DNA from 4 places in the Kitasatospora sp. RG8 genome. Region 2 is predicted to be linked to each of the others. Evidence: riboswitches for the same ligand, from Rfam matches in the RefSeq annotation. Region 2 holds a riboswitch; each other region holds the start of a gene.

Region 1 (7,440 bases), on a different contig from region 2:
ACGAAGTCGAGGGACTGCATCTCCTTGATGTCGGCGCCGGCCGCGAAGGCCTTCTCCGAGCCGGTGACCACCAGGCAGCCGATCTCCGGGTCCCGGTCGAACTCCGCCGCCGCTGCGACGACTTCGTTCATCAGGAGGGTGTTGAGCGCATTGAGCGCCTTCGGGCGGTCGAGCGTGATCAGCCCGACCCGGCCCTTGCGCTCGGCCAGGATCGTCTCGTACGTCATGCGGAATCCTCCCGGAGGGTGGTGATGATGGCGGAGAAGTCCAGACCGCCGGCCTCGCCCTGAGCAAAGGAGGCGAACAACTCGGCTGCCCTTCTGCCCAGTTCGGCCGGAACGGCGGCGGAGCCGGCCGCGTCGGCGGCGAGCTTGAGGTCCTTGGCCATCAGCGCGGCGGCGAACCCGGCCGCGTACTCGCGGTTCGCCGGGCTGGTCGGAACGGGGCCGGGAACCGGACAGTTGCTGGTGAGCGCCCAGCACTGCCCGGAGGCGGTGGAGGCCACGTCGAACAGGGCTTGGTGGCTCAGACCGAGGCTCTCCCCGAGGACGAACGCCTCGCCGACCGCGATCATGGAGATGCCCAGGATCATGTTGTTGCAGATCTTCGCCGCCTGCCCGGCGCCGGACGCTCCGCAGTGGACGACCCGGCGGCCCATCTCCGCCAACACCGGTTCGGCGTCGGCGAAGTCGGTGTCGTCGGCGCCGACCATGAACGTCAGGCCCGCCGTCTCCGCACCGGCCACGCCACCGGAGACCGGTGCGTCGACGGCGCGGTGTCCGGCTACCCGGGCGAGGTCGGCGGCCACCCGGGCGTCCCCGACCGCGATGGTGGAGCAGTCCACGAACAGCGCGCCTCGGGCGACGGCGGTGAGCTCCTGGTACGCGTCCAGGACGTGCCGCCCGGTCGGCAGCATGGTGATCACCAGGTCGGCGTCGCCGACCGCCTCCGCCGCCGAGCCGGCCACGGCCACACCGTTTCCGGCAGCGCGCTCCCGGGCGTGCTCCGCCAGGTCGTAGCCGGTCACCCGGTGGCCGGCCCTGACGAGGTTGGCGGCCATCGGGCCGCCCATGTTGCCGAGTCCGACGAATCCGATGCTGTGGGTCACCAGCGCTCCAGGGGTGTGGTGGCGGCGAGGCCGAGTTCGCGCTCGCCGAGCGGGGCGAAGTAGCGGGCCACCGCGGCGGGTTCGACGGCGCCGAGCGTCGCCGGGCTCCACCGCGGGGAACGGTCCTTGTCGATCACCTGGGCCCGGATGCCCTCGGCCAGGTCGGCGGTGGCGAGGGCCGCGCACGAGGTGCGGTACTCCTGGTCGAGCACCGCCTCCAGCGGGCCGAGGGCCCGGGCCCGGCGCAGGGCCGCCAGCGTGGCCTTCACGGCGGCAGGAGAGTTCGCAGCGATCCGGTCGGCGGCCTTCTTCGCCTCGGGTTCGCCGCTCTCCCGCAGCCGGCCGAGGATCTCCTCGACGGCGCCCGCCGCGTAGCAGCCGTCGATCCACGCCCGCTGTCCCTCCAGCACACCGGCGGGCGCCGGCTGGACGTGCCGTTCGAGGGCATCGTGCACGGGCAGTTCGGCGAGGTCGTCCAGCAGCGCGGCCAGCCGCTCGGCAGGGACGAAGTGGTCGCCGAGCCCGCACAGCAGCGCGTCGGCGGCACCGACGGATCCCGCGGTCAAGGCGAGGTGGGTGCCCAACTCGCCCGGTGCAAGAGCGAGCAGGTAGGTGCCACCCACGTCCGGAACGAAGCCGATGCCCGCCTCGGGCATGGCGATGCGCGTAGTCTCGGTGACGATCCGGACCCTGCCGTGGGCGGAAACGCCAACCCCGCCGCCCATCACGATGCCGCTCATGAGCGCGACATAGGGCTTGGAGTAGCGGGCGATCCGGGCGTTGAGGCGGTACTCGTCCCGCCAGAACTCCTCGACGGCGCCCGGGTCGCCGCCGGTGGCGGCGCGGTGGATGGCGACGATGTCGCCGCCGGCGCAGAAGGCCCGCTCGCCGGCGCCGGTGACGACGACGGTTTCGACCCTCTCGTCCTCCTCCCAGGAGTCCAGGGCTTCGGAGATCCTCCGCACCATGCCGTGGGTGAGGGCGTTCAGGGCCGCGGGGCGGTTGAGGACGATCAGGCCGGCCCTGCCCTCGCGCTGGACGAGGACCTCGTCGACGGCGTTCCCGGTCATCACGCGGCTCCGGTCAGGCCGCGGGCGACGATGACGCGCATGATCTCGTTGGTTCCTTCCAGGATCTGGTGCACCCGCAGGTCGCGGACGATCTTCTCGATGCCGTACTCGGCCAGGTAGCCGTAGCCGCCGTGCAGTTGGAGCGCGGCGTTGGCGACCTCGAAGCCGGTGTCGGTGGCGTAGCGCTTGGCCATCGCGCACAGCTGCGGCGCCCGGGGATCGCCCCGGTCCAGGGCGGTCGCGGCCCGCCAGAGCAGCGACCTGGCCGCCTCCAACTCGGTGGCCATGTCGGCGAGTCGGAACTGCAGGGCCTGGGCGTTCAGCAGCCGGGCGCCGAACGCCTCGCGATCGGCCAAGTAGCCGGTGGCCCTCTCCAGGGCGTCCTGCGCGCCGCCGAGGGAGCAGGCGGCAATGCCGAGCCGGCCGCCGTTCAGCCCGTTCATGGCGATCCGGAAGCCCTCGCCCCGGGCCCCGAGGAGCCGGTCGGCGGGCAGCCGGACACCGTCCAGCCGCACCTGGCGGGTCGGCTGGGCGTTCCAGCCCATCTTGTTCTCGTTCGGCCCGAAGGAGACCCCCGGGTCGTCGCGTTCCACGACGAACGCGGAGACCCCGCCTGCCCCCGGTCCACCGGTGCGGGCCATCACCACGTACACCTGCGAGGCTCCCGCACCCGAGACGAACTGCTTGACGCCGTCGAGGATCCAGTGGTCACCGTCCCGGCGGGCCCGCGCGGTCAGTGCCGCGGCGTCCGAGCCCGCACCGGGCTCGGTGAGGCAGTAGCTGCCGAGCTGTTCGGCCGCGCAGAGGCCGGGCAGCCAGCGGGCGCGCTGGGCGTCGTCGCCGTAGCGGTCGATCATCCAGGCGACCATGTTGTGGATGGACAGGTAGGCGGCGATGGACGGGCAGCCGGTCGCCAGCGCCTCGAAGACGAGGACGCCGTCGGCGCGGGTGAGTCCGGAGCCACCGGACTCCTCACGGACGTAGACGCCGGCCAGGCCGACATCCGCCGCCTTGCGAAGCACGTCAACGGGGAAGTGCTTGGTCTGGTCCCACGCGACCGCGTTCGGGGCAAGGTGCTCGCGGGCGAAGGCCGTCGTCGTGTCCGCGATGGCGCGCTGATCCTCGGTGAGGTCGTGCACGGCGCTCATCCCATCGTCGGCATGGTGAAGCTCGCGCCCTCCTTGACCCCGGAGGGCCAGCGCGAGGTGACGGTGCGGGTGCGGGTGTAGAAGCGGATCGAATCAGGCCCGTGCTGGTTGAGGTCGCCGAACGCGGAGCGCTTCCAGCCGCCGAAGGTGTGGTACGCGATCGGCACCGGGATCGGCACGTTGACCCCGACCATGCCGGTGTTCACCCGGCGGGCGAAGTCCCGGGCGGTGTCGCCGTCCCGGGTGTAGATCGCGACACCGTTGCCGAACTCGTGCTCGCTGGGCAGCCGCAGAGCCTCCTCGTAGTCGGCGGCACGCACCACGGTCAGGACGGGCCCGAAGATCTCCTCCCGGTGGATCCGCATGTCCGACGTGACCCGGTCGAACAGCGAGGCGCCGAGGAAGAAGCCGTCCTCGTGGCCCTCCAGCCGGAAGTCCCGCCCGTCCACGACGAGTTCGGCTCCCTCCGCGACCCCGAGGTCCAGGTGGCCGCGCACCCGGTCCAGGGCGTCGCGCCCGACCAGCGGCCCGAAGTCGGCCGCCGGGTCGTCCGAGCGCCCGACCTTCAGTGCGGCGATCCGCTCGACCAGTTTCGCCACCAGGGCGTCCGCGGTCTCCTCCCCCACCGGGACGGCCACCGAGATCGCCATGCACCGCTCACCGGCCGAGCCGTAGCCGGCTCCGATCAGCGCGTCGGCCGCCTGGTCGAGGTCGGCGTCCGGCATCACGATCATGTGGTTCTTCGCACCGCCGAAGCACTGCGCCCGCTTCCCGTGGGCGGCGGCCGTCGCGTACACGTACTGCGCGATCGGGGTGGATCCGACGAAGCCGACCGCCTCCACCCGCGGGTCCTCCAGCAGGGTGTCCACCGCCTCCTTTCCGCCGTTGACCACGTTGAGCACGCCCGGCGGCAACCCGGCCTCCAGGAAAAGCTCGGCCAGCCGCAGCGGCACCGAGGGGTCGCGCTCGGAGGGCTTGAGGACGAAGGCGTTGCCGCAGGCCAGCGCGGGCGCGGCCTTCCAGAGCGGGATCATCGCCGGGAAGTTGAACGGCGTGATGCCGGCGACCACGCCGAGCGGCTGGCGCATCGAGTACACGTCGATGCCGGTCCCGGCGTTGTCGGTGAACTCGCCCTTCAACAGGTGCGGGATCCCGGCGGCGAACTCCACGACCTCCAGGCCGCGTTGGATGTCGCCGTGGGCGTCGGCCACGGTCTTTCCGTGCTCGGCGGAGAGCAGCCTGGCCAGCTCCTCCTTCTCCTGCTCGACCAATTGGAGGAAGCGCAGCAGGACGCGCGCCCGCCGCTGGGGATTCCAGGCCGCCCACGCGGGCTGGGCCTGCGCGGCGTCGGCGATCACCGCCTCGACCTCGGCGCGGTCGGCCAGCGGCACCCGGGCCTGCACCCGGCCGGTGTTGGGGTCGTACACGTCGCCGAAGCGGCCGGACGTGCCGGCGGTGCGCTTGCCGGCGATGAAGTGGGTCAGTTCTCGGACCATCGGGTTCCTTCTCTCGACAGGGGTGGGGAGAGGAGGAATGGAGAGCAGCGCCATCGCCGGCGATCGGGCGCACGGTCATGCGTCGTCGCGGAATGGCGTTGCTGACCTACCGTCAGGCGCGGTGGCACCTGACGGTCGGCAGCACGGCAGCGGAACGGGAACAGCAGCCCGGAGTCATGCGTGTCGTCTCCATCCTCGTGGAAAACACGAACCACCCGCGGCCGGTATCCTGACTCCCGGATCACCGCGCGCCCCCGGGCCTTCCCGGCTGGCTGCCAGTGGCCTTCATCTGCGAGGACGAACTCCCCGGTCACAGTGGCGGGACCGTGCCGGACTCACACCGGCTTCCCTGACACCGCGGACCTGTCGTCGACCATATAGTTGGACGTCCTAGTAAGTCCAGAGGTCCGGGTTCGCGCCGCGCCGCGCCCTCGGGATCCCACTGCGCCGAGCACCGTGCGGGTGGTGCGATCGACGCGGAGCACAGGTGGGCACGGCCCCTGGCGGCAGCCTGACGTGCCGTCGGGATGGATGCCGCCCCCCTCGACCCGCTCGGCCGAGACGGCCCCCGGACGCATGCCCCGGCCCGCCACCCGGCTCATGAGCGCGCCCGGTCGGCTGGGCTCTTCCACCCGCCCGGGCGCCGCGCCGGCGGTGCGGCCGCCGGGTGGTCACCGTCGGCGGCGGCCTCAGTAAGGGTGAGGGTCGGGGCCGGGTGCCGGGGCTCGGGCCGGCCGGCCGCGCTCTCGTCGATCCAGCGGGCCGCGTTTCCGTCGTCGGCCCGTCACGCCTGACTGGTCGGCCGCAGTTCCCGCTCGAGAGCGGAAAGGGCGAACGTGTGCGCGGAGGCGTGCTGCCAGCGCGGGCGTCCGAACATCACGTCTCCGGACAGCCCGTTGAGCATGGCCACGGCCCTGATGACGAACTCGGACGGATCCACGTCGGCGAACTGCCCCAGGGCCCGGCCTTCGAGAAGGATGGCTTCCAGGCGCTCTTCCCAGGCGTCGGACAGTGCGGTGAGAAGCTGCCGGCCGGCGTCGTCGTGGCACTGGGCCAGCACCTGCGTCCACAGCGCGTAGCGTTCGTCGCCCTGGTGGCGGGGCAGGTAGAAGCGGACGAACAGTGCCAGCTTCTCCGAGGGGGAGGCGGCCTGGTCCGCGGCCTGCTGGAACCGGGTCACGAGGTCCGCTTCGCTCCATGCGAGGACTTCGAGCAGGAGGCGGTCCTTCTTGCCGAAGTGGTACAGGATGTGCCCGGTGCTCATGCCGGCCCGCGCGGCGATGTCCGACATCCGCACGGCTGCGGGGCCCTTCTCGGCGATGGCGCTGATCGCGGCCCGCATCGCCCGTCCCCGCGCCTCGTCGCCGGTGGGCTGACGCTTCCGGTCGACCGAGGCCAGAGCCGGCTGCGGGGTGGCCCCGGACTCCGCGTTCGGCGCGGGCCCGATCGCGTTCTTCGGTGAGGGGCGGGACTGCGGCCGTGTGGGCTCGTTCTCTGGCGTCGGCATGGCCTCACCTCGGTTTCTGGGGATCTAGATCCGTAGTCTAGACTGAAAATCTAGACAGTGCGACTGGAGCCCGAAGCCCGCGTGTGCGCGGTCCGACGCCCAGCGGTTCGCCTGTCCGACCCACCCTTCAGGAGGCACCCGCATGACGCGCGGATTCGACGTTGTGGAGACCTGTATCGCCGACCTGCGCGCGGCGCTGGAGAAGGGCGAGACCACCGCGGTCGCCCTGCTCGACGCGTACCTCGCGCGCATCGACGCGTACGACCGACCCGGAACCGCCACCGCACTCAACGCGATGGTCGTGATGAACCCGGACGCCCGCGCCGAAGCAGAGGCCTCCGACGCCCGCCGCGCGCGCGGCGAGACGCTCGGCCCGCTCGACGGCATCCCGTACACCGCGAAGGACAGCTACCTCGCGAAGGGCCTGACGGCGGCGGCCGGTTCACCGGCGTTCGAACACCTCGTCGCCCAGCGCGACGCGTTCGCCATCGAGCGGCTGCGCGCGGGCGGGGCCGTGCTCATCGGCCTGACCAACATGCCGCCGATGGCGAACGGCGGCATGCAGCGCGGCGTGTACGGTCGCGCGGAGAGCCCGTACAGCGCCGACTGGCTGACCAGCGCCTACGGCTCCGGCTCGTCCAACGGCTCGGGCACTGCGACCGCGGCGTCGTTCGGGGCGTTCGGCCTCGGCGAGGAGACCTGGTCGTCGGGCCGGGCCCCCGCCTCGTACAACGCGCTGTGCGCCTACACCCCCAGCCGCGGCGTGATCTCGGTGCGCGGCAACTGGCCGCTCGTCCCGACCATGGACGTCGTCGTCCCGCACACCCGCACCATGGCCGACCTGTTCGAACTGCTCGACGTCATCGTGGCCGACGACCCGGAGACCCGCGGCGACCTGTGGCGCGCGCAGCCGTGGATCCCGTTGCCCGCACCGTCGCAGGTGCGCCCCGCCTCGTACCCGGCACTCGCTCCCGCGGACGCGGCGACGGCGCACGCCACGCTCGCCGGCAAGCGCGTCGGCGTCCCCAGGATGTACATCAACGCCGACCCCGGCGCGGGGACCAACCCTGACGGCGGCATCGGCGGCCAGACCGGCCGGCGGATCGAGACC
Region 2 (7,440 bases):
GCCGTGGGGGGCGAGCAGGGGAACCCCTCCGGATCCCCGCTCACGCCCGCCCCGCGGAGCTGACGGCCGGGCGGGCCCGCACCCCTCACCCCGGGGTGCGGGGCCGGTCACGGGCGGGTGGCGAGCTCGCGGAACCAGCGGACGATCCGCGGGTACGCGGCGAGCGCGGAGCCGACGTGGTCGGCGCCGGCGATCTCCTCGACCGGTGCGTCGACGCCGTTGCCGGCCAGGCTGCGACGGCAGGACTCCGTGTTGGCGAAGGCCGTGGGGTTCCCAATCCCGGCCCGGCCCTACGGGAGCTCGCGGCGGACGAGGGACGCGGCGAAGGACTCGCCCGTCCGGCGGGCGTGGGCCATCCGCGCCCGGACCTCGCCGGGGGTGCGGGGGCGGAAGTGCGGGCCGCCGCAGCGGCACTTGTGGAAGCGGACGCCGGCGTGCAGCAGCACGGAGAGGGTCCGCCACGCGGCGGTGTCGCGGCGGCGCGGCGCGGCGAAGGCGGAGCCCGCGTGGACCAGCGGCCGCGTGCAGCTCGGGCAGGGACGTTCGCGGGCGCCGGCGTGGACGTCGCCGTACTGCTGCTTGTACGAGGCACGGCAGAGCAGGCAGACGAAGGAGCTCTTGGTATGGGCCACCCGGCGAGCCTACGGCCGTGCCCGGTGGTGTTCGACGGCTTTCCGAGCAGGCTCTCCACCTGCCCGGCCGGCAGGATCGGCACCCGGGTGCCCGGGCGGGCGCCGGAGACCTCGAGGGCCTTGCAGGTGGTGACGCCGGCCGCACGGGAGCGGGGCCGCGTCGAGCGGGTCGAGGCCGTCGGGCGCGGCCGCCCTGACCTCGCCCGTCGTCGTCCATCCGATTTCTGAGCAGGCGTGATGTCCTGCTACTGTTCATCCCGTCGAGAGGGAACGTCCTCTCGGACAGGCGTCAGAGGTGCTACTGGAGCACGTCCTACTTTCAGTAGGAAGAGTCCGTTCGACCCGGGCCTGGCGCTCCACCCCGAAGGGGCCGTTCGCACTGGGAACGGCCCCTTCGGCGTTTCCTGGAGCGTCGCGCGGACCTCCGGGCCGCCGCCACCAGGTGTTCGAGGCGCGGCCGGACCTCCGCCCAGGCGCGGGTCTTGAGGCCGCGGTCCGGGCTCACCCGGAGCCGCTCGGCGGGCAGGTGACGTAGCGCCCGTCCGCAGCAGCGCGACCGTCTCGGCGGTGCCTGGCACACGGGGCGCATGGATGTCGTAGACGCCCGCAGGGTCGGCTCGTGCACCTGGACCACGGCCGCCCCGGTTGCCTCCAGGTCGGCGACCTCGTCGCGCAGCGCCAGTGCAACGTGCCGGGCGGTGTCGGCGAGCGGCTGGTCGTCGCGGACGAACGACCAGGCCGGCATGGTGACGGGCCCGGTGAGCATGCCCTCGCTTCCCGGGCGCTCGGCGTCCAGTGCTGGGTGACGGCTTTCGTTCCCACGCACCGCTGCGGGGCAGTTCCGGATTCGCACCGGATTCCCTCTTGCGACGCACCTCGCCTGGCGGACGGGTGCGGACCGGCTGCGCCGCTCACCCTAGCCGCAACGGCCGGGCGCGGTACGCGGATCGCTCCTATCGCAGTCCGTGGCCGAAACCCTCCGGCGTGGCCGACAACCGGCCAAGGTCCCGGTCCAGGTGGGCCGGTGGGCCGGATCCCGGCGGCCCGCCGCGTCGGCTCCGGCCAGCACGTTCGACCGTCGCCTCGATCTGATGCGGCGTCATAGCTTGGCTGAAATCAGACCCTTGTGGTGTGAATATGCCATTGGAATGTTCGTCATACGGAATCCGCCAGTAGCCTTCCGTGTCGAACCCGCCACTGCTCGTGGCGGTCCGGTCGGCGCCGGCCCAGCGTGCCCGGCTGCCCCAACCCGTCCGAAGGAGCCTGAGTGCCGGGTATCGACGAATGCCTGTCCGCGGCCATGGCGATCGCCGGTGCCCGCGCGGCCAGCCTCATCGACTGGAGCAGCGGACTCGCCCTCGGCAGCGCCGGCGTCAGCCCCACCGGCGACCATGAGACCACGGCCGCGGAGGCAACCGACTTGGTACGTACGGCTTTTGAGAGTGAAACCTTCACCGTGGCGGAGGACAGTCGGGCGCCTCTGCAGGACATCATCCTCACTGCGGGCCGCAGTTACCACCTGATCTGCTTCATTGACACCGTCTTCGACAGTCCACTCGTCCTGCATCTGTGGCTCGACCGGACCGAGGGCAACCTCGCCTCGGCCCGCTACCGCCTGCAGGCCCTCGCCGAGGAACTGGTGCTCGGATGACCGGCGTTCGGACGGCGAACGCGATGGCGGGTCGGCGCGGCGCGCCCCCGGCCCGGGGCGCCGTGTTTCGGCCAGCGGGCCGGGCCGCCGGCGCCCCGGCGGTCAGCGGGCGGCCCGCATGAACGACGTCGACGCCATCGTGCCCGGTCACGTCATGGCCCCCGGCCACGCCCTCGCCACCGGCGCGCCACTCAGCACCGATGAGGCCTTCGGCGCCGTCGAACGACTGGCCGACGAGCGCGCGACCGGCGCCCTGCACGGTCCCACGGGCACGCTGCACCTCGTCGACGGCCTGGTGGTGCACGCCGAGTCCGACCGCGCGCCCGACCTCGCCGCGCTGCTCACCGGCTGTGGCCGGATCACCCGGCAGGCCTGGCAGGAGGCCGTCCGCACCCACGGCCCGCACGGCCGGGTCGGCGGCGCCCTGGTCGAACAACGACTCTTCACCCGTGGGGAGTTGGAGCTCTGCCAGCTCGGCGCCCTCTACGACGCCGCGTTCTTCGTTCTCGACGGCGCCGGGGCCTCGGCGGGCCCGTGGTCCTTCGAGCCGGGCGCACGGCACTGGCTCGGACCGGTCGCGGCGGTCAGCGCCCCGCGGCTGCGCCGGGAGGTGGAGCGCCGGCACCGGCTGCTCGACCGGATCTGGCCCTGGCCGCAGCTCGACACCGCACCGGTCCGCCCGCTCGGCCGGGTCGGCCGGACCGCCGAGGCGGGCCGGACCGGGGACGTCGGCCGGATCGAGGAGGCGGGTTTGATCGCCGAGGCTGGCCGGATCGGTGAGGACGGCCCGCCGCGTCCGGTCCGTCAGGCCGGTGCGGCCGGTTCCGTCCGCCCGGGCGGAGCCCAGGAGCGGTGCGCGGCCCCGGGCAAGCGGCCGGGCCGGCCGTGCCCGCCCAGTCGGCGTCAGCGCGAACTGCTCGACCATGCCGACGGCCGAAGAACCCCGGCGGAGCTGGCGCGGCTGCTCGGCCGCTCGGGGTTCGCCACCACGGCCGACGTCCGCCGCCTCGCCGCGGCCGGGCTGCTGGCCACGCCGGGCCGTGACGTCCCGCGGCACGCCGCCGGGGCGCGGTCCTCGGCACACGCCGGACCGGCGCCCGGGGCGCGGACCGAAGCACCGCCCGGGACTCAGGCCGGACCGCCGCCCGGACCGCCGCCCGTGCCGCCGCCCGGAACTCAGCCGGCGCCGCCGCCCGGGCTGCTCCGCCGCGTCCCCGGCGCGGCCCTGGCGGGGTTGCTCCCGGTGAGCGCCATCCACTCCGCCCGCCACCGCCCGCTCGCGGGCCATCCGCCGGCCCCGGTCCACCCGCCGGCCCCGGCGGCGGCCCGCCCGCCGACCGTCCCCGACCCGGACATCGCGCTGCTGATCCGGGTCCGAACCCTTCTGGAGGCCCGACTTTGAACAACTCTCCGCCCGCGACCCCGCTCTCACGGTCATGAGGCGGGCGCTCAAGCAGCGTGTCGGAAGGAGACAACTGATCGCCTTGGAGACCGAGCTGCTGGCCGAACTGCGGGCCCTCAGGCACCGGGTCCCGCACCTCGCGGGCGGTCTGGTGGCCAGCGTGGACGGCCTGTTGGTCGCGCACGACACCCACGGGGCCGAGCCCTCCGGTCTGGCCGCGATGACCGCCGCCTCGCTGAGCCTGGCCCAGCGGCTCGCGGACACCACCGGGCAGGGCGAGTTCCGGGAGTCGCTGGTGCGCGGCGAGTACGGGTACATCGGCACCTACGCGGCGGGCGGCAGCTGTGTGCTCACCCTGCTGGCGCACCCGGACGTGAACGTCGGCCGGCTGCACCTGGAGGCCCGCCGCTCCGCCCGGCGCATCGCAACCCTGATCAACGACTCGCTGACCCCCAAGGACCCTCCGTAGGCGCATCCCGCACCTTTCGGCCCCATCCGACCCGACCGAACCTTCCGACCTTCCCCACCCTTCCGATCTTCCGAACGAACTGGAGAAACCGACATGACGGACGCAGCCGGCGCGCTCAAGCAGACCATGACCGCGATCGAGGGCGCCCTCGGCGCAGCCCTCGTCGACTACAACAGCGGCATGGCCCTCGCCACCCTCGACGGCCCCGGAGGGTTCGACCTCAACGTCGCCGCGGCCGGGAACACCGACGTGGTCCGGGCCAAGATGCGCACGATGGACATGCTCGGGCTGCAGGACGGTATCGAGGACATCCTCATCACCCTCAGCAGCCAGTACCACCTGATCCGCCCGCTCACCGGCCGCGGGGGCAAGGGCCTGTTCCTCTACCTCGCGCTGGACAAGGGTCGCGCCAACCTGGCGATGGCCCGGCACCAGCTGACGAAGATCGAGAACGAACTGGAGGTCTGACGCGTCGGGCGGTGCTGCCGACCCGGCCGCCCGTCCCGGCGGCCGGCCCCCGCGTCGCGCGGCGCGGGGACCGGCCGGTCGGTGGCGTCGGCCGGTGGCGTGGGCCGGACGGCCGGTGGCGTCGGCCGGTCCGGCCCGGGCTGACCGGGGCCTGCCAGGGCTGCATCGGGCCGACCCGGGACGCCCGGGCCGACCCGGGACGCCCGGGCCGACCCGGGACTTCCGGGCTCACCCGCTGGGCGTCGCCTGGTCGCCCGCCCACGCCACCTCGCCGCCCGCCAGCCCCGCGCAGACGGTGCCCTCGGGCGTGACGACGCTCCAGGGCGCGACCTGCGCGTGCGGCGGCACGGACAGCACGGCGTCACCGTCGAAGGCCAGCTCCAGCCCGCCCGCCATGGTCACCCGGGCGGCGCCGAGCGTCCGGCCCACCAGGCCGAGCAGCGCGCCGGACGGGCGGAGGGTCAGGGCGGGGAAGAAGTGGTCCACCTCGGTGGGCGTCGCGAACACGAACTCGTGCGCCACCCGGACGGTCACCGGCCCGTCGAGCGTGATGTCGAGCCAGCCGCCGCCGCCGACCGCCGCCACCCGGCGGCCGGCCAGTACCCTCCCGATCGCGTTCTGCATGGGCCCAGTGTGGACCAGGAACACCGTTCTGGTCCGGCGGTCCAGCGGTCCAGCGGTCCAGCGGTCCGGTACTCCGGCGGTCCGGCGGTCCGCCTCCGCCCGCCCGCCTCCGTCCGCCCGCCGTCGGCGCGCCCGTCCGCCCGCCGTCGGAGCGCGCGGCGCTGCGCGCGCCGGTCAGCCGTCGCGTGCGCCCGCAGGCCCGTCCGCCTCCAGGCGCATGCGACGGCTGACCGCGGGCCGGCCGTCCGCAGGCCGCCGCCCTCCATCAGCCCGCGTCAGCCGCCCGCCGGTAGCCGCCTTCCGCCAGCCCTCCGTCAGCCCGCCGTCAGTCCGCAGGCCGCCCGCCGACCAGTTCGGCCGGGCCGCCCGCGCGGGCGCGGGTGGCGAGGGCGGCCGCCGTCCGGGCCCAGGAGGAGCCGGACAGCAGCGCCCGGGCCCGGGCCGGGTCGCAGAGCTGCCACTCGACCAGCTCGTCCTCGGCCAGGGCGATCGAGGCGAGCTGTTCCTCCGTCACCGTCCCGCCGTCGAAGACGTACACCAGGACGGCGGTGTCCCGGCCGCTCGCCCGGTCCGCGTCCCGTCCGGGCAGCCAGTCGAGGGCCAGCAGCCGGCCCGGTTCGCACTCCCAGCCCAGCTCCTCGCGGACCTCGCGCCGGGCCGCGGCCCGGGGCAGCTCGCGGTCCGCCTCGATGCCGCCGCCGGGCAGCACCCAGTACGGCTCCTCGCCGCCCGGGCCCGGCCACGGGCGCAGCCGCACCAGCAGCACCCGCCCGTCCGCGTCGGTGAACAGCGTCCGCGCCTTGGCCCGGATCCGTGGGCGGGTGGCGATGAACGTCTCCCGGTCCAGCGGGGGAGCGGCGGGCTCCGCCGGGGGCAGGTCGGGCGTGCCGGTGAGCGTGACCCCGGCCAGCCGGGTGTACGCGGGCGGCGGCCCGGCCGCCAGGTGGTCGAGGGTGTGCCCGGCGGGCATGCCGTCCTCGAGTTCGAGCGGCCCGGCGTCCCGCGGCGCCCGCAGGCAGGCGCTCACCCGGCGGGAGAGCCGCGGCGGCAGGGCGTGGCCCGCCTGCTCCGGTGTCAGCCACGCCCAGCCGCCGACCTCCGCCGGGTCCGGCGTGAACGCGGCCAGCTCCTGGGGGGTGAGCGGGTCACCCCAGTAGAGGTGTGCGGCGACCGGCGGCCGATAGTCGTCGAGCGTCCAGTCGATGCAGGCCAACGGCCCGAGCCTGGGGGTGAACCCCAGCTCCTCCTCGATCTCCCGCACGGCCGTCCGGCGCGGGGAGAGGTCCCGCGGCTCCCATCCGCCGCCGGAGACCGCCAGCGGATGCTTCCGGTCGTACGGCAGCCGGACGACCAGCACCCGGCCCTGCGCGTCCGGGAACAGCACTCCGGCGGCGGCCAGCAACTCGCGTCCCGCACGACCGTCCAGGCCGCCCGCAGACTCCGACGTCACCACGGCAAGTCCCTCCGTCGAACCGGGTGGACGACCCCCGCCCGCCCGCCTGGCAGGACAGCCCCGCCCACCCCGACGGTTCCCCGCCGACCCGCGGGCCGAACCCGCCGTCAGACCCGTTCGAGGGGCCGGTGCGGCCCTTCCGGCAGCTCCACGGCGATAGCGTCGCCGGGCCGGACCACGCCGCCGGTCCGGACGACGCCCATGATGCCGGCCCTGCGGACGACGTTCCCGGCCTCGTCCCGGCCGACGACCTGCTTCAGCAGCCCGTCCTGGAAGTTGTCGATCTGGGCGCACGGATTGCGCAGGCCGGTGACCTCGACGACCGCCTCGCCGCCGATCCGCAGCAGCGCTCCGACGGGCAGGCCGAGCAGGTCGACGCCCCGGGTGGTGACGTTCTCGCCGAGATCGCCCGGCCGTACGGCGAAGCCGGCCGCGCCCACCTCGGCGAAGAGCTCCTCGTGGACGAGGTGGACCTGCCGCAGGTTGGGCTGGGTCGGGTCCTGCGCGACCCGCGAGCGGTGCCTGACCGTGACCCCGGCCTGGACGTCCCCCTCCACACCGAGCCCGGCGAGCAGGGTGATGGCGGCCCGGTTGGGCTTGGTGAACGAGTACTCGCCGTTGCTGCTGACTGCCGTGACCGATCCGCTCATTCGGCGGCCCCCTCCGTACGTGGCGCTGATCGCAGCGCCTCTGATCGTGACCGTGCCCGTCAGGAGGGTAGCTTCAGGCAGCCGGCCGACG
Region 3 (7,440 bases), on a different contig from region 2:
CGCCTGGGCCAGCAGCCCCGGCTCGTACGCCTTCACGCCCTCGGCGAGCGCCCGCTCCAGGTCTAGCGAGCCGACGATCCGGTCCTCGGAGACGCCGACCGGCAACTCGACCAGCCGGGCCGGGCGTTCGGAGGAGGCGCCGCCGGCGTGCGGGCCGTCCGGGCAGTGCGGGTCCGGCGCGCCCGGGTCGCAGGCGAAGCGGCAGCCGTCGATGGTGGCGATGGACGGCAGCAGGCCGGCCAGCGCGCGCACCATGGTCGACTTGGCGGTGCCCTTCTCGCCGCGCACCAGCACGCCGCCGACGGCCGGGGAGACCGCGTTGAGCAGCAGCCCGAGCCGCAGGTCGGCCATGCCGACGATCGCGGTGAAGGGGTAGCGGACGTCACTCATGATTCTCCAAGGGGGCCCCGGGCGGAAGGAACGGCAGCGAACCCGCAGCCGGCACCCCGCCCTCGATCAGCTTCCACAGCGCGTCGGTGTCCGCGTGCTCCTCGATCAGGTCGCCCAGCCGGTCGAGCCGGGCCTCGCGCGCCTCGGCGAACGAGACGTCCGGCGCGGGCGTGAACGCCCGGCCCGACAACCCGGCCACCTCGCGCAGCAGTTCGCGCCGGAACCCGTCGTTCTCCAGCGCGCCGTGCCAGGTCGTCCCCCAGACCGAGCCCACCCGGCAGCCGTCCAGGAAGGCCTCGCCGCCCTCCACCGCGACGATCCCGTGGTGGATCTCGTACCCCTCGACCCGCTGCCCGTACGCCTCGCCGACCGGCCGGCCGAGCACCTTCTCGGCGCCGAACCGGACGTGCGTGGGCAGCAGCCCGAGGCCGTCGACGGCGCCGGCCTTCGACTCGACCTCGTCCACGATCTCCCGCGCCAGCATCTGGTAGCCGCCGCAGACCCCGAGGACCGGCAGCCCCGCCGCCGCCCGCGCCTTGATCGCCGGCTCCAGGCCCCGCTCGCGCAGCCAGGCGAGGTCGGCGACGGTGGCCCTGGTGCCGGGCAGCACGACCAGGTCGGCGTCGGCCAGCTCCTCGGGCCGGGTGGCCCAGCGGACCAGGACGCCCGGCTCCTGGGCCAGCGCGTCGAGGTCGGTGAAGTTGGACAGCCGGGGGAAGCGCACCACGGCCACCCGCAGCACGTCCGCGCCGAGCGGCCCGCGCCCGGCGGTCCGGTCGACCACGGTCGACAGGTCGAGCGAGTCCTCGGCGTCCAGCCAGAGGTCCGGCAGCATCGGCAGAGTGCCCAGTACCGGGCGGCCGGTCAGCTCGCGCAGCATCTCCAGGCCGGGCGCGAGCAGCCGCGCGTCGCCCCGGAACTTGTTGACGAACCAGCCGGCCACGTGCCGCTGGTCCTCCGCCGAGAGCAGTGCCAGCGTCCCGTACATCGCGGCGAACACCCCGCCGCGGTCGATGTCGCCGACCACCACGACGGGCAGTCCGGCGGCGGTCGCCAGGCCCATGTTGGCGATGTCGCGGTCGCGCAGGTTGATCTCGGCGGGCGAGCCGGCGCCCTCGCAGACCACCACGTCGTAGCGGCGGCGCAGGTCGGCCAGGCACTCCAGGGCGCGCTCCAGCAGGACGGGCTTGCGCTCGCGGTAGTCCAGCGCGCCGACCTCGGCGACGGGTCTGCCGAGCAGCACCACCTGGCTGCGGCCGTCCGCGCCCGGCTTGAGCAGCACCGGGTTCATCGCCGCCTCGGGCTCCACCTTGGCGGCCTGGGCCTGCATCGCCTGGGCACGGCCGATCTCGGCGCCGTCGGCGGTGACGAAGGAGTTCAGCGACATGTTCTGCGCCTTGAACGGCGCGACGCCGACACCCTGGCGGGCCAGCCAGCGGCAGATGCCCGCGGTGACCACGCTCTTGCCCGCGTCCGAGGTCGTTCCGGCGACCAGCAGTGCGTTGCTCATGCCTTTCCCCTCCTGAGGGCCGCCCGGAGCAGCAGGTGCCCGGCGACGGTCGTACCCAGCGCCAGCGCGCCCACCCTCCGGGACAGCACACAGGCCCGCTCGATGTCGTCCACCCCGACCGGCCGCAGCTCCCCGCCCAGCACCGGCCGGTGCTCGACCCTCCCCCAGCCCTCGGCCGGGGGGACCCCCGGCCCGGGGGAGGCCCCGTCCCCGTACCGCAGGGTGCCGCCGAGGCGGACGCCGACCGCGCCGGCGAAGGCCGACTCGGCCTGGCCCGCGTTGGGGCTCGGGTGCGCGGAGCCGTCCCGCCGCCAGACCCGCCAGGCGGTCCGGGGCTCGGGCGCGGCGGCCACCGTCAGCAGGGCGGTCAGCCGGGCGCCGGGCCAGCCCGCCACGTCGTCCAGCCGGGCCGAGGCCCAGCCGAACCGGGCGTGCCGCGGCGAGCGGTGGCCGACCATCGCGTCCAGGGTGTTGACGGCCCGGAACGCCAGCAGACCGGGCGTGCCCGCGACCGCGCCCCAGACCAGCGCGTTGACCACGGCGTCGGCGGTGTTCTCGGCGACCGACTCGACCACCGCGCGGGCGATCTGCTGCTCGTCCAGCGCGCTCGGGTCGCGCCCGCACAGGTGTGGCAGCCGCTCGCGGGCCGCCGTCAGGTCCCCCGCGGCGAGCGAGCGGCCGATGGTCCGGGCCTCGCGGGTCAGCGAGGTGCCGCCGAGCACCGTCCAGGTCGCGGCGGCGGCCAGCGCGGCCCGCCCCGCCGGGCGGCGGCCGAGGACGCGCTCGGCGGCCACCGCACCGGCCGCGACGGCGCCCACGCAGAGCGCGGTGTAGGCGGTGCCGGCGGCCCGGTCGTCGCGCCAGAGCCGCTTCTCCAGCCGGCCGGCCGTACTGCCGAAGACGGCCACCGGGTGGCCGCGGCGCGGGTCGGCGAACCGGGCGTCGGCGAGGTACCCCGCGACGGCGCCCACGGCGAAGGCCGCGGCGCGGGTCAGCGGGCGCACGACGGACAGCAGAGGGCTCGGAAGGTCGGGGCAGCCTGCATCGCGTGCGTGTCCTCACTCAGGGTCCGCGCCCTGGATCGACGTACCGGGGGCGAGAGTCTCCTGGCTTCCGGGTCGGACGCACCCCCGGGCCTTCCAGCGGCTTCTGACGGCCCGCCGTGGCTGTTCCGAACGTGCTCCCCGGTGACAGTGGCGGGACCGCGCCGGACTCGCACCGGCTTCCTCTGCATGCCTCCGTATTGGCTGAAGGATCCCATCACGCGGCCGAACCGCGAGTCAACCAAGGTCACGGAGGGGTTGGTCACACGGTCTGCACGGTTCCCGCCCCGGTTTCGGCCCCGTCGCTACCTCTGATCATCACCCCCCGCAGGGGCATGACAGCCTGTGTGATCGTCCAGCGGCATGTAGACCCCTACAGCGGTGCTTCGTGCGTTCGGCGGCTGGGGCACCGAACCACCAGCCCCTACCGTCGGGTCCCATGCGACGCAGACAGCCCCCCGCCGTCCCTCCGGTGCCCTTCTCGCCCGCGGCCGCCCGCGCGCACCGCGCCGGCCTCGGCCTGACCCCGGAACAGGTGGTCGAGGGCATGGCCGCGCACGGGGTCCGGCTGCTGCCCGCCCACGTGCTCGGCTGGGAGAGCGGCGAGCTGCGCCCCGCCGAGGAGGAGTTCATCGCGCTGGCCCGCGCCCTCTGGTGCCCGCCGGCGCAGCTGATGGGGGTCCGCCCGGCCCGGCTGCGGGACTTCCGGGTCGCCCGCGAGCTCGGCCAGGAGAACGCCGCCCGCCGGATCGGCATGCCGCTGCCGCACTACCAGCGGGCCGAGGCCACCGACCGCTGGGACGGAGACGAGGAGCAGACCCACGCGCTCGCCCGGGTGCTCGGCCTGACACTGCGCGAGCTGGTCGCGGTGACGGGCCGTCGGGAAGAGCTGGACCAGCGGCTGCGGCAGTGCGTGGACGGCCGCTGGCAGGCGCAGGTCCGGGCGATCGGCCGGATCGTGCCGGTGTACGAGGAGGACCTCGCCGCCGTGCTGGCGGTGCTGCAGAACGAGAACCAGGTCTCCTCCCACTGGGGCGCGGGCAGCTGGGGCTCCCCGGCCCCGGCGGCGCGGCACTCCGCGGGGCGGGAGCAGCCGCTCGACGAGCGGTTCTGGGAGCTGCTCGGCCGGCGGGACACCGAGATCCCGGTCTGACCGGAGGTCCGCACCCCGCGGCGACGCCGTGCCGAGGTGAAGACGGACCGAGGTGCCGAGACGATGCCGTGCCGAGGTGACCCCGTCCCGGTGCGGCCGGTGCTCCTCGGCGTGACGGGCGTCCCGGTGGGTCCCGGTGCGGCCCCGGGGGCCCGGTGTGACCCGGACGGCCGTGTCCGGTGGCCGGCCGCCGCCTCCGCGAGTGGACTGGTGGGCACACTGCCCAGTCCGCGACCTACAGAGCGGGGAGCGATATGCGTTGGGGAACCGCAGCCGTCGTGGCGGCCGCCGCCATCGGTGCCGGTGCCGGGGCCGCCGTGCTGGTCATCGGCCGGAGGGCGTCCGAGCGGATGGTCCACCCGGTGAAGGCCCCGGACCGACCCGCCGGCCCCGTCCTGGTCAAGGCCCTCGCCTCCGGGCGCGTCACCTTCACCCGCAGTCCGGAGAGCATCCGCCCCGGCCGCTGGGGCGTCGAGTGGGGGGACGGCGGGCACGCCGTGGTCGAGGAGGTCCTGCACGAGGACGCGCAGGGCGTCACCCGGCGGCTGGTCCGCGCCGACCGCGGCACCCTGACCTCCGGCACCGTGGTCCGTTTCACCCCCCGCGTCCACACGGGCGACCCGACCACCGCCCTCGGCCTGCCGTTCTCCGAGACCGCCGCCGCGGGCGAGCTGGGCGCCCTGCCCGCGTGGTACCTGGACGGCAAGCGCGGCACCTGGGTCGTCCTGGTCCACGGCTCCGGCGCCGACCGGCAGCAGGTCCTCCCGGTGCTCCCGCTGCTGGACCGGCTCGGCCTGCCCACTCTCGCCGTCACCTACCGCGGCGACGCGGGCGCCCCCGCCTCCCCCGACGGGCTCGACCACTTCGGCGAGACCGAGTGGCGGGACGTCGAGGCGGCCGTGCGGCTCGCCCTGGACAGCGGCGCCGGGAGGGTCGTCCTCTACGGCTGGTCGCTCGGCGCCACCATCGCCCTGCAGACCGCCGCCCGGTCCGCCTGGGCCGCCTCGGTCAGCAGCCTGATCCTGGACTCGCCCGTCCTCGACCTGCCCGCCACCGCCCGCCGGGGCGCCGCCCGCTCCGGCTACCGCGGCACCGCCGCCGAGCTCGGCGCCCTGGCGGTGGAGGGACGGACCGGCGTCGACCTGGCCGACTTCGCCCGGATCGCGGACGGCACCGACCTTCGGGTGCCCACCCTCGTCCTGCACGGCCCCGACGACCCCGTGGCACCCTGGCGGGCCGCCGCGCGGCTGGCCGGGCGCCGCTCCGACGTGGTCAGCCTCCAGCCGGTCCCCGGCGGCGACCACGCCGCCCTCTGGAACGCCGACCCCGCCCGCTACGAGGAGCAGCTCCGCCGCTGGCTCACACCGTTCCTCTAGCCCACCGTTCCTCCGGCCCCAGGCGGCCCTCCGCCCCCTCCCGTGACCACCGGGCGGCCGCCCCCGGGCAGCCCTGGCATGATCACGACATACAGATCCGGCCAGGCGGTTTGGCCTCTGTTGCCCGATCTTGTGGACCCCCCGCGCCCGCCTCCCGGAGCCCGCGGCGAACCGGATGTGACAGATGGCCGGTACAAGGGGAAGACTGCACGACGTGACGTCTCGGAACCCGCGCGACCGTGATGCCCCGCTCCCGCCGACGATCGGTTCCGGTGCGACGGTGACCCGTCTCCCCGGAACGGCCTACCGCCCCGCCGGCGCCCGGCCGGGCACCGGCGTACCCCGCCGACGAGGCCCCGCACCCGCCCCCGGCCGCGGCCGGGTCCCGGTGCCCGAGGGCTTCCCCGCTCCCGCCGAGCTCGCCCCGCTGGCCCGCCGGATGCTGGTCGACGCCGTCCGCATCGCCCGCTGGGCCGGCGAACTCTCCGAGGTCGACAAGCGCGGCGAGCTGCTCCCCGAGGACGCCCGCGCCGCCGGCCGCGCGCTGGCCATGACGGTCGGTGCCGCCGCCAACGCGTGGGGCCAGGCCCTGCTCGTCGGCCTGGTCGAGGCCAGGGACGGCGGCGCCGCCCCCGGCTGGCGCCTGCACGCCTGGGAGCACGACGACGAGGCCGTGGTCCGCGGCTGGTCGGCGCTGTTCGACGCCTGGACGCTGCTCGCCCCGGTACCGCCGGCCGCCCTGCGCGGCGTCTTCGCGGTGCTCGCCGGGCAGGCCGTCGACCAGGCGCCGCAGCTGCTCTCCTTCCTGCACCTGGTGGCCGGCCCGGTCGCCGACAGCGAGCTGCTGGAGCTGCTGCGCCGGGGCCTGGACGAGCGCCGGGTGGGCGGCGGTACCGGTGCGCTGGGCCTGTCGCCCGTGCCGCACGCCGCGTCCGCCGTCTCGGCCGTCCGCGGCACCTGCCGCGAGCCGCAGATCGACACCCCGGCCGCGACCGCCGACGTCGCCGCCGTCCTGGACTGGATGCTGGACGGCCTCGCCGCCGTCGGCGCCGTGGTCCGCAAGGACGAGGCCGCCGAGCTGTCCCCGCTGGGGCACTGGGCGGTGCGGGCCAAGCTGGAGGAGATCTGCACCGTCGCGCAGACCGCCGCCGGGCACATCGAGCAGAGCGCCTTCGAACTGCTCAACGCCTGCGCCGACTACTCGCCGGGCCCGGCCCGCGCCGAGTTCCGCGCCTGGGTGGCCGCCCGCCCGGCCGACCGGGCGGTGGCCGAGCTGCTGGACGCCGCGCAGGGCGACGACGCCCTGGTGCGCGGCCTCGCCTTCGAGGCGCTGCGCGTGGCCGGTTCCACCGCCGAGCAGGCCGTCCGGGCCGCCGTCGACGAGCCGGTGCTGCGCCCGTACGCGCTGCTCTGGCTGGCCGAGCAGTCGGACGAGGGCGTCGCCCCGGCGGACGTGCTCGGCGCGGAGGACGCCGCCTGGCTCTGGGTGGACACCGCCGCGGCCGTGCTGGACCACGGGGAGACCGAGCTGCTGGTCGGCCACGTCGAGGGCGCCTCGGCCGGTGACCCGGTCCGGCTGTTCGCCCGCGCCCGGCAGTCCGGGCACCCCCGGGCCGCCTCGGTGCTGACCGCCGTCTCCGGGGTCCACCCGGACCCGGGAGTGGCCCGCGCGGCCCGCCGTTCGGCCTTCAGCGTCCACCGCGGCGGCGCCTGAGCCGCGCCTGCGCCTGGGCCTGAGCCGTGAGCCTGAGCGGCCCGGGCAACCGCACCGCCGGAACAACCGCACCGCCCGGACGACCCCGGGTACGACGAAGGGCCCGGATCCGTTCACCGGATCCGGGCCCTTCGTCGTGCGTGTCGTGATCAGTCGAGCCGTGACTCGGCGCGGCGCGCCCGCACGTCCCCGACCTTCTGGCCGACCTTGCGCCGGATGACCAGCAGCGGGGCCATCGCGGCCAGCGTGATCTG
Region 4 (7,440 bases), on a different contig from region 2:
GGACGAGGACGAGCAGCGCGCCGAAGATCAGCGGCGGGGCGTAGGAGGAGCCGAACTTCCCGGGGGCGACCACGAACGGCCAGGTGAAGGCGACCATGCCGATGAAGCCGGCGAGGGCGACGACGATCCGGGCCCGGCCGGGGATCCTGACGGCGGTCACCGGGCGGCCTCCGCCGGTGCGAGCGCCTCGGCGACCTGATGTGTCGTCAGATAGGGCAGTGGGGCGAGGATCTTGGCGGTCTGCGGGGCGAAGGTGGGCGAGGCGACGATGACCTCGGCGGTGGGGCCGTCGGCGACGACCTCGCCCTCGGCCATCACGACGACCCGGTCGGCGGCGGAGGCGACGAACTCGACGTCGTGGGTGGAGACCACGACCGTGCGGCCCTCCGCGGCGAGGGCGTCCACGATGCCGGTGAGCGCCGCCTTCGCCTGGTAGTCGAGCCCGCGGGTGGGCTCGTCCAGCAGCACCACCCGTGGTGCGGCGGTCAGTTGGATCGCCAGCACCAGGGCCAGCTTCTGCCCCTCCGAGAGGTCCCGGGGGTGGGTGTCGTCCGGGATTCCGGGGGCGAGCCGGTCGAGGACCTGCCGCGCGGTCGGCCCGGCGTCCCGACCGGACTCCAGGTCGCCCTGGGCGAGTTCCTGCGCGACCGACTCCAGGTACAGCAGGTCGGTGGGGGTCTGCGGGACGAGCCCGACCAGTTGGCGGGCCCGGGCCGCGGGGAGGCGCTTCGGATCCTGCGCCGGCCCGCCCTCCGTCCCGACGACCTTCACGCTGCCGCCCTGGCGGGGCCCGGAGCCCTGGAGGGCCCAGAGGAGCGAGGACTTGCCGGAGCCGTTGCGGCCCATCAGCGCGGTGACCTGACCGGCACGCAGCTCCAGGCCGACCTCCCGGACGGCGGCCACCGGCCCGTAGCGGACGACCACCCCCCGGGCGTCCAGCGCCGGTTCCCCCGCCACCGCTGCCCGGCGCGGCGGGGGAACCGGCGCGTCGGCGAGCCGTTCCCGCAACGGCGCGGCGGCACGGCGGGCGTCGCGGACGGACAGCGGCAGGGGCCGCCAGCCGGCGAGTCGGCCGAGGCCGACGACGGGCGGTGCGATCGCGGTGTCCCGGAAGATCTCGGCGGGCGGCCCGTGCACGACGGTGCCGTCGCCGGCCAGGTAGGCGACGCGGTCGGCGTACTGGACGACGCGCTCCAGGCGGTGCTCGGCGAGCAGGACGGTGACGCCCAGGTCGTGCACCAGCCGGGTGACGGCGGCGAGCACCTCCTCGGCGGCGGTCGGATCGAGGGCCGAGGTCGGCTCGTCCAGCACGAGGACGCGGGGGTGGGCGGTGAGGACGGAGCCGATGGCGACGCGCTGCTGCTGGCCGCCGGACAGCTCGTGCAGGGCGCGGTGGCGCAGGTCGGCCAGCCCGAGCAGGTCGAGGGTCTCCTCGACGCGCTTGCGCATCACCTCCGGCGGGATCGCCAACTGCTCCATGGCGTAGGCGAGTTCCTCCTCCACCGTGTCGGTGACGAAGCCCGCCGACGGGTCCTGGCCCACCACGCCCACCACGTCGGCCAGTTCGCGCGGCGGATGGTGCGCGGTGTCCCGGCCGTCCACGCTGACCCGGCCGCGCAGCGTGCCGCCGGTGAAGTGCGGCACGAGGCCGTTGACGGCGCCGAGCAGGGTCGACTTTCCGACGCCGGTGCGGCCGACCACCAGGCAGAGCTCGCCCTCCGGGATGTGCAGGTCGACATCGCGCAGGACGGGCGTGGTCTCGCCGTCGTACACCACGCTGACCTGGTCGAATCGGATCACGTGCTCACCTCGGAGGTCGTGCGGTCGGTGCCGGTGGTTCGGGTGTCGCCACCGGTGCGCGCGGTCAGGCGCTGACCGGGCACGGGGGCGGGTGCGGAGGCGGAGGCGGAGGCGGAGGCGGAGGCGGGTGCGGGTGCGGGGGTGCGGCCGGGCACGGAGCCGGGTTCGGGGGTGCGGCCGGGCGGCGGCGAGACGATCCCCGCCGCGCCCGCCAGAAGCAGGGCGAGCACCGGGACGAGCGGCAGCGTCGGCCAGGCCAGCGGGTACAGGGAGGGGTTGAGGTCGGTGGCGTCGTAGCCGACCGTGGCGAACAGCAGGACGGCGGCGGTCACACCGCACCCGGCGACACCGCACTCGGCGGCCCGCCAGCGATCGGGCCGGTAGGTGGTGCGCCGGACCCGCCGCCCGCCGAGCAGCAGACCCGCCACGCACAGGACGGCGCCTACGAGGAAGGCCGGAAGTCCGAGCGCCGCGGGGGCCGTCCCGTCCAGCAGCCCGTACACCCCGGCGCACAGGCCGCACATGCCGAGCAGCATCAGGGCTCCGGTGAGCCGGCGGGAGCGGCGGGAGGCGGTGCCGGAGCGTCCGTAGCCGCGTGAGTCCATCGCGGCGGCCAGGTGCAGCGAGCGCTCCAGCGCGTCCTCCAGAACCGGTACCACGATGCTGCGCAGCGCGCGGACGCCCTTCTGCCGCCCCGCACGCAACCGCCGTGCCCGGGCGACGCGTTGGACGCTCTGCACGAGCTGCGGGGCGACGCTGAGCGAGACCGTCACGGCGACGCCGAGCTCGTACAGGGCGCCGGGCAGGACCCGCAGGGCCCGTTTGGGGTTGGCCAGGGTGTTGGCGGCGCCGATGCAGCAGATCAGGCAGGCCAGCCGCAGCCCGTCGAAGGCCGCGGAGAGCGTGGCCTCCAGGGAGACCGGTCCGCCGATCTCGATGCCCGCGTACCAGGCGGGGGTGGGGATGTGCGGCAGGGAGAAGAGCAGGTGGTCCTGCGGGGTGATGCCGGTGGCGAACACGCCGCGGAAGACCACCCGGATCGCCACCACGGTCAGCGCCACCCACAGGTAGTACGTGAACCCGCGTGCCCACGGGGCCTCGGTCCGGCGGGCCGTGACCACGTAGCCGAGCACCGCGAGGACGAGCAGGAGCAGGAGCGGGTTGGTGGTACGGCTGGCCGCCGTCGCCAGGGCCAGCGCCCAGGCCCACCAGGCCAGCGGGTGCAGGTCCCGCGGGCTGCGCCTGCTCCCCGCGCTCCGGCCGGGGGCGGCGGGCGGGGAGCCGGCGCCGGGCGTGTCGACGATGCTCACCGGATCACTCGGCCTGTCGCCGGCGGCGGCGCGCGGTGACGGCGGTGACCACGCCCAGCACCACCACGAGGACGGCCCCGACCGCGGCCGGCACCATCGAGCCGGGGTCGTGCGGGGTGTCGGCGGCCGGGGCCGCGTCCACCACCCTCGGCCCGCCGGCCTCGACGGAGGGCGACGGACCGTCGGCAGCGGTGGGCGTCGCGGTGGCGCTGGCTTCCACGGACGGCGTGTCGGACGACTGTGCGGAGGGCGTCCCGGCCGGCGCGGCGGTCGCCTCGGCGGCCGGTGTCTGCGGGTCCGCCGGTGCGGGGGCCTCGGCCGACGGGCTCACCGGTGCCGTCCGACCGCCCGTGGCGCCGGACGATCCGCCCGCGCCACCGCCCGAGGACGGACGTTTCGTGGCGCCGGACGAACCACCGGTGTTGGCGCCGGACGAGCTGCCGGACGATCCGGTACCGGACGAGGATCCACCGTTCGCGCCCGCGGAACCTCCTCCGTTCCCGCCGGTACCGGTGCCGTTCCCACCGGTACCGGTGCCGCTCCCGCCGCTCGTCCCACCGGAGCCACCACCGGCTGCCCCTCCCCCGCCGGCCGGCGGTCGGGGCGGTTCGGGGGTGGAGGCGGCGCCGCCCGGGCTGGTGTTCCGGGCCCGCACGGAGTCCGGCGGGATGGCCGGACGCCCCTCGGTGCCCTCGATGTTCGTGCCACCGAAGATCCACAGGTCGACGCTGCCCGGCTTCGGCTGGTAGCTCATCGCGCCGAGCTGGCTGTAGGACCAGTCGTTCTGGCCCGGATCGGCGTGCCAGTACGACCAGTAGGCCGTGGCCGGGGGCGTCAGGACGCACTTCTCCTGGTCCGGAGCGGGGTACTGCTTGCCGCCCTGGAAGCCGCTGTAACCGATCCGGCAGATGAACGCCGGGCCGTCGTGCCCCGTCCCGGTGGTCTTCCAGCCGCCCTGGTTGAGCAGGGCGTACCCGGTCGTCGGGGTGGTCCCGCAGGAGCGCAGCAGCGGGCCGCCCCACCGGCTGAAGTCGACGGCGAGCACCACGCCCGAGGTGGTGGTGCACTGTTCGATCGGCGTCGGCGCCGCGGACGCCGGGGCCGTCCCCAGCCCGACGCCACCCGAGGCGAGGGCGAACGTCAGGACCGCCGCTCCGGTGAGCCGGCCCAGCCGGCCCAGCCGCCGGCTCACCGGTGACGCCCCGGGACGGAGGCCGTACGACGGAGGGCGACGAGGACCCCAGCCGTGCCGGCCACGGTCAGCAGACCGGCGATGCCCGTCAGTACCAGGGCGTCGGTGCCGGTGCCGGCCAGACTGCCACCGGCGGCCTGGACGGAGCCGCCGCGCACCGGGGCGCCGGTGCTGCCGCCGTCTCCGACGAGCACGGCGTCGGACGGGCGGCCGGCGGTCGCGCCCTCACCGGACGACGGCACGGCCGTGGACGTCGCGGAGGCGGTTTCCGTTGGTGAACCGCCCGCCGTCGGTGAACCGCTCGCGGTCGGTGTCCCCGTGGGTGTCGGTGTCCCCGTGGGTGTCGGCGTACCGGTCGGCGTCGGCGTACCCGTGGACGTCGCGGTCGGCGCACCCGTCGGCGTACCGGTCGGCGTGGGCGTGGGCGTACCGGTCGGCGTGGGCGTGGGCGTGCCGCCGATGGTGCGGGACAACGTGCCGAAGGAGACGCCCGTGGCACCCCCCAGGACCTGCGTCGAGGCACGGACGTCCGAACCCTGCTGTCCGGCGGACGCGACGTTGAACCCGCCGTCGGCGTTCTGCTGGCCTGCGAGGAAGTCGAGCGCCTTGGCGATCCGTCCGCCGTACGTGGCCTGATGGAGCGTCATGCCCTGGACCGCGAGCGCGGCCGAGTTCGTCGAGTCGCCGGCCGCGCCGGGGAAGCCGCCGTCCGGCAGCTGCCGGGCGGCGAGCCAGCCGAGCCCCTTGTCGACCGCCTGCGCGGCCCCGTCCCCGGGGACGAGCGCGAGCGCCATGACGGCCATCGCCGTGCTGTCCACGTCGGAGTCGCCGGTGGCCGGGATCAGGCTCGGCCAGGAGCCGTCCGCGTGCTGAAGGCTCTTCAGGTAGGCGACCGGGGCGGCGGCGCCGGCCGTGTCGCCGGCGCGCAGCTGCGCCATGATGCCGAGGGCCTGGGAGAACACCGAGGTGGCCCAGGTGTAGTTGCCGGACTCGGCGCAACCGGTGTCCGGGGCGGCCTTGGTGCACACCATCGCGGCGAGGGCGGCGATCAGGTCGTGACCGCCGAAGTCCCGCGGGTTGCGGCCCACGATCTCGGCGAGCAACGCCTCCTTGCCGATCGAGCCTCCGCCGGCGAACTCGGTGCCGACACCGGTCCAGTCGTTGACGGTCCGCCCGCTCGCGTCCTTGCCCTGCTGGTCCAGGAAGTCGACGATCCTGCGCAGCGCGGTGTCGTCGGTGCCGGTGGCGGCGAGCGCGTAGGCCCCGTCGATCGTGAGACCGAAGTCGGCGAAGGCCGGGAAGCCCTCGTAGTAGTGGCCGTCGATCAGGCGGGCCGGGTCGGTGAGGTAGGCGCTGCCCTTGGCGGCGTCGGGCTTCCTAACGGCGGGCGGGGTCGGCGTCGCGGTGGTGCCGTCCGGGTTGCGCCGGACGCTGGTGAGGTCGGTGCCGGTCAGGGCCAGGACGGCCTGCTCGGTGGCGGCCGGGTCCGGGTCGGTGGTGGCGGCCGGCGACCCGGTCGGGCTCGCGGTCGGGGTCTGGCTCGGGGTCTGGCTCGGGGTCGCCGAGGGGGACGCGGAGGACGACGGCCCGCCGTTCTTGGCCCGCACGGAATCCGGGGTGAATGACGGCGCCCCGTTGGAGCCGCCGATGTCGGTGCCGCCGTACACCCAGGCCTCGACCTCGCCGGGCTTGGGCTTCTGCGTCCCGGCCCCGAACTGGCTGTAGGACCAATTCTGTTGGCCGGGTTCGGCGATCCAGTACGACCAGTACGCGGTGGCCTGCGGGGTGTTGACGCAGGGCTCGTCGGCCGGCGCCGGATACTGGGCGCCGCCGTTGAAGCCCGCGGTCCCGAGCCGGCAGACGAAGGCGGGTCCGTCGTGCTCGGTGCCGGTCGTGGTGAAGCCGGCGTTGTGCAGCAGGCTCATGCCCGTCGTGGGGTGGGCGTCGCAGCCACGGACGACACCACCGCCCCAGTGACCGAAGTCGACCGCGACGATCGCGCCCGTCGTCGCCGTGCACTGCTCGATCGGGTCGGCCGCCGCGGTTCCGGGGTGCCCGAGCAGGACCGTGCCGCAGGCGGCGACCGCGACGGCGCCGGCGACCACCAGGGACGCGAGTTCCCGGTTCCTGTGACGTGTACGACTGCTGCTGACCCTCACGACGACTCCCTGGTCGGTCGACGCGGGAGAACACGGCGCAGCCGACGGTCTCCCGGGACAGGGACCGTCCTGACCGCGTCGTAGTCCGCGACGACGCAAGTGCTCTGTGAACAGGCCCCCGGTCCAGGCATTCCGGCTCACCCACCGGGTTGGCGGGTCTACGGTTGCGGGTCAGCGCCGGAGTTGGACCGGCTTCCCCTGAATGCCGAGGGCGAAAAATCGGTTCATCAGACCACGGCGGCTGACGGAGAGTCAACGGGGCGTCAGGTAGGTCACATCCGCCTCGTCGCCCGGTGCGCCGTGCGCCGTGCGGTAGCGTCCCCGGTGGCCGAGTGGGGGAACCCGGTGCGAATCCGGGGCTGACGCGCAGCGGTGTGGGGTGGCGGTCGTGCCGTCCCGAGCCCGGATGCCCGCCCGGCCGTGCACCGCGGCGAATGCCGGCCCACGCGATCCGGGCGGCGACCGCTCCGCCGGTCGCGCGCTTCCGAACGGACGCCGGGACCTCCGGGGCAGGGTCGGCGCCCGCCACCCCAAGGAGCCCCTCCCGTGTCCCTCCGCACCCCGTCGCGGACCACTTCCGTACCCGCCGTCACCGTCGCCCTGGCGGCCGGGGCCCTGCTGCTGTCCGCCACCGTTCCCGCCCACGCGACGGCCACCCTGGCCCAGATCGCCACCTCCAGGAGCACCGGCGTCAGCTACCTGAAGTCCCTCCAGGGCGCCGACGGCAGCTACGTCACCGGCGGCGGGCTCTCCAACGAGTGGGCCTTCAGCGCGCTCGCGGCCGCCGGCACGGCCGCCGCCGGCGTCACCCCCGGCGGTGACGCCGGCCGGAACGCCCGCCTCGTCTACCGCAACCAGCTCGCCGCTCCCGGCTGGCCCGGCAGCTCGCCGGTGGTCACGGACTACGAGCGCGGCATCCTCAACACCTACGCCGCGGGCATCGACCCCGCCCGGGTGGGCCCCGGCCGCAACCTCGTCG

What was found. Region 2 has a riboswitch for cobalamin ahead of J5Y04_RS15170 (hypothetical protein). Riboswitches for the same ligand answer to the same signal wherever they lie in the genome.
Region 1: it holds a riboswitch for cobalamin, as region 2 does, so the genes downstream of both, J5Y04_RS06740 (CoA-acylating methylmalonate-semialdehyde dehydrogenase) here and J5Y04_RS15170 (hypothetical protein) in region 2, are expected to answer to the same signal.
Region 3: it holds a riboswitch for cobalamin, as region 2 does, so the genes downstream of both, J5Y04_RS11110 (cobalamin biosynthesis protein) here and J5Y04_RS15170 (hypothetical protein) in region 2, are expected to answer to the same signal.
Region 4: it holds a riboswitch for cobalamin, as region 2 does, so the genes downstream of both, J5Y04_RS14260 (prenyltransferase/squalene oxidase repeat-containing protein) here and J5Y04_RS15170 (hypothetical protein) in region 2, are expected to answer to the same signal.

The regions. Positions count from the first base shown of each region.
Region 1 covers NZ_JAGIYX010000003.1:316,917-324,356, forward strand. Annotated here, with positions in the region: gene J5Y04_RS06720 (enoyl-CoA hydratase) at 1-227, opposite strand, end outside; gene mmsB (3-hydroxyisobutyrate dehydrogenase) at 224-1,108, opposite strand; gene J5Y04_RS06730 (enoyl-CoA hydratase/isomerase family protein) at 1,105-2,178, opposite strand; gene J5Y04_RS06735 (acyl-CoA dehydrogenase family protein) at 2,178-3,326, opposite strand; gene J5Y04_RS06740 (CoA-acylating methylmalonate-semialdehyde dehydrogenase) at 3,323-4,822, opposite strand; cobalamin riboswitch at 5,024-5,215, opposite strand; gene J5Y04_RS06745 (TetR/AcrR family transcriptional regulator) at 5,607-6,329, opposite strand; gene J5Y04_RS06750 (amidase) at 6,472-7,440, shown strand, end outside.
Region 2 covers NZ_JAGIYX010000008.1:179,888-187,327, reverse strand. Annotated here, with positions in the region: gene J5Y04_RS15180 (DinB family protein) at 1-63, shown strand, start outside; gene J5Y04_RS15175 (deoxyxylulose-5-phosphate synthase) at 291-632, opposite strand; partial or broken gene J5Y04_RS15170 (hypothetical protein) at 1,057-1,404, opposite strand; cobalamin riboswitch at 1,368-1,498, opposite strand; gene J5Y04_RS15165 (hypothetical protein) at 1,900-2,283, shown strand; gene J5Y04_RS43205 (hypothetical protein) at 2,402-3,685, shown strand; gene J5Y04_RS15155 (roadblock/LC7 domain-containing protein) at 3,768-4,154, shown strand; gene J5Y04_RS15150 (hypothetical protein) at 4,248-4,622, shown strand; gene J5Y04_RS15145 (DUF6188 family protein) at 4,851-5,246, opposite strand; gene J5Y04_RS15140 (NUDIX domain-containing protein) at 5,572-6,696, opposite strand; gene J5Y04_RS15135 (MOSC domain-containing protein) at 6,807-7,349, opposite strand; gene J5Y04_RS15130 (SGNH/GDSL hydrolase family protein) at 7,409-7,440, opposite strand, start outside.
Region 3 covers NZ_JAGIYX010000005.1:270,793-278,232, forward strand. Annotated here, with positions in the region: gene J5Y04_RS11100 (putative cobaltochelatase) at 1-390, opposite strand, end outside; gene J5Y04_RS11105 (cobyric acid synthase) at 383-1,900, opposite strand; gene J5Y04_RS11110 (cobalamin biosynthesis protein) at 1,897-2,904, opposite strand; cobalamin riboswitch at 3,000-3,130, opposite strand; gene J5Y04_RS11115 (helix-turn-helix transcriptional regulator) at 3,383-4,096, shown strand; gene J5Y04_RS11120 (alpha/beta hydrolase) at 4,351-5,472, shown strand; gene J5Y04_RS11125 (hypothetical protein) at 5,753-7,186, shown strand; gene J5Y04_RS11130 (phosphatidylcholine/phosphatidylserine synthase) at 7,336-7,440, opposite strand, start outside.
Region 4 covers NZ_JAGIYX010000007.1:276,968-284,407, reverse strand. Annotated here, with positions in the region: gene J5Y04_RS14280 (ECF transporter S component) at 1-160, opposite strand, end outside; gene J5Y04_RS14275 (ABC transporter ATP-binding protein) at 157-1,800, opposite strand; gene J5Y04_RS14270 (CbiQ family ECF transporter T component) at 1,797-3,104, opposite strand; gene J5Y04_RS43960 (hypothetical protein) at 3,115-4,302, opposite strand; gene J5Y04_RS14260 (prenyltransferase/squalene oxidase repeat-containing protein) at 4,299-6,461, opposite strand; cobalamin riboswitch at 6,566-6,711, opposite strand; cobalamin riboswitch at 6,797-6,873, shown strand; gene J5Y04_RS14255 (prenyltransferase/squalene oxidase repeat-containing protein) at 7,008-7,440, shown strand, end outside.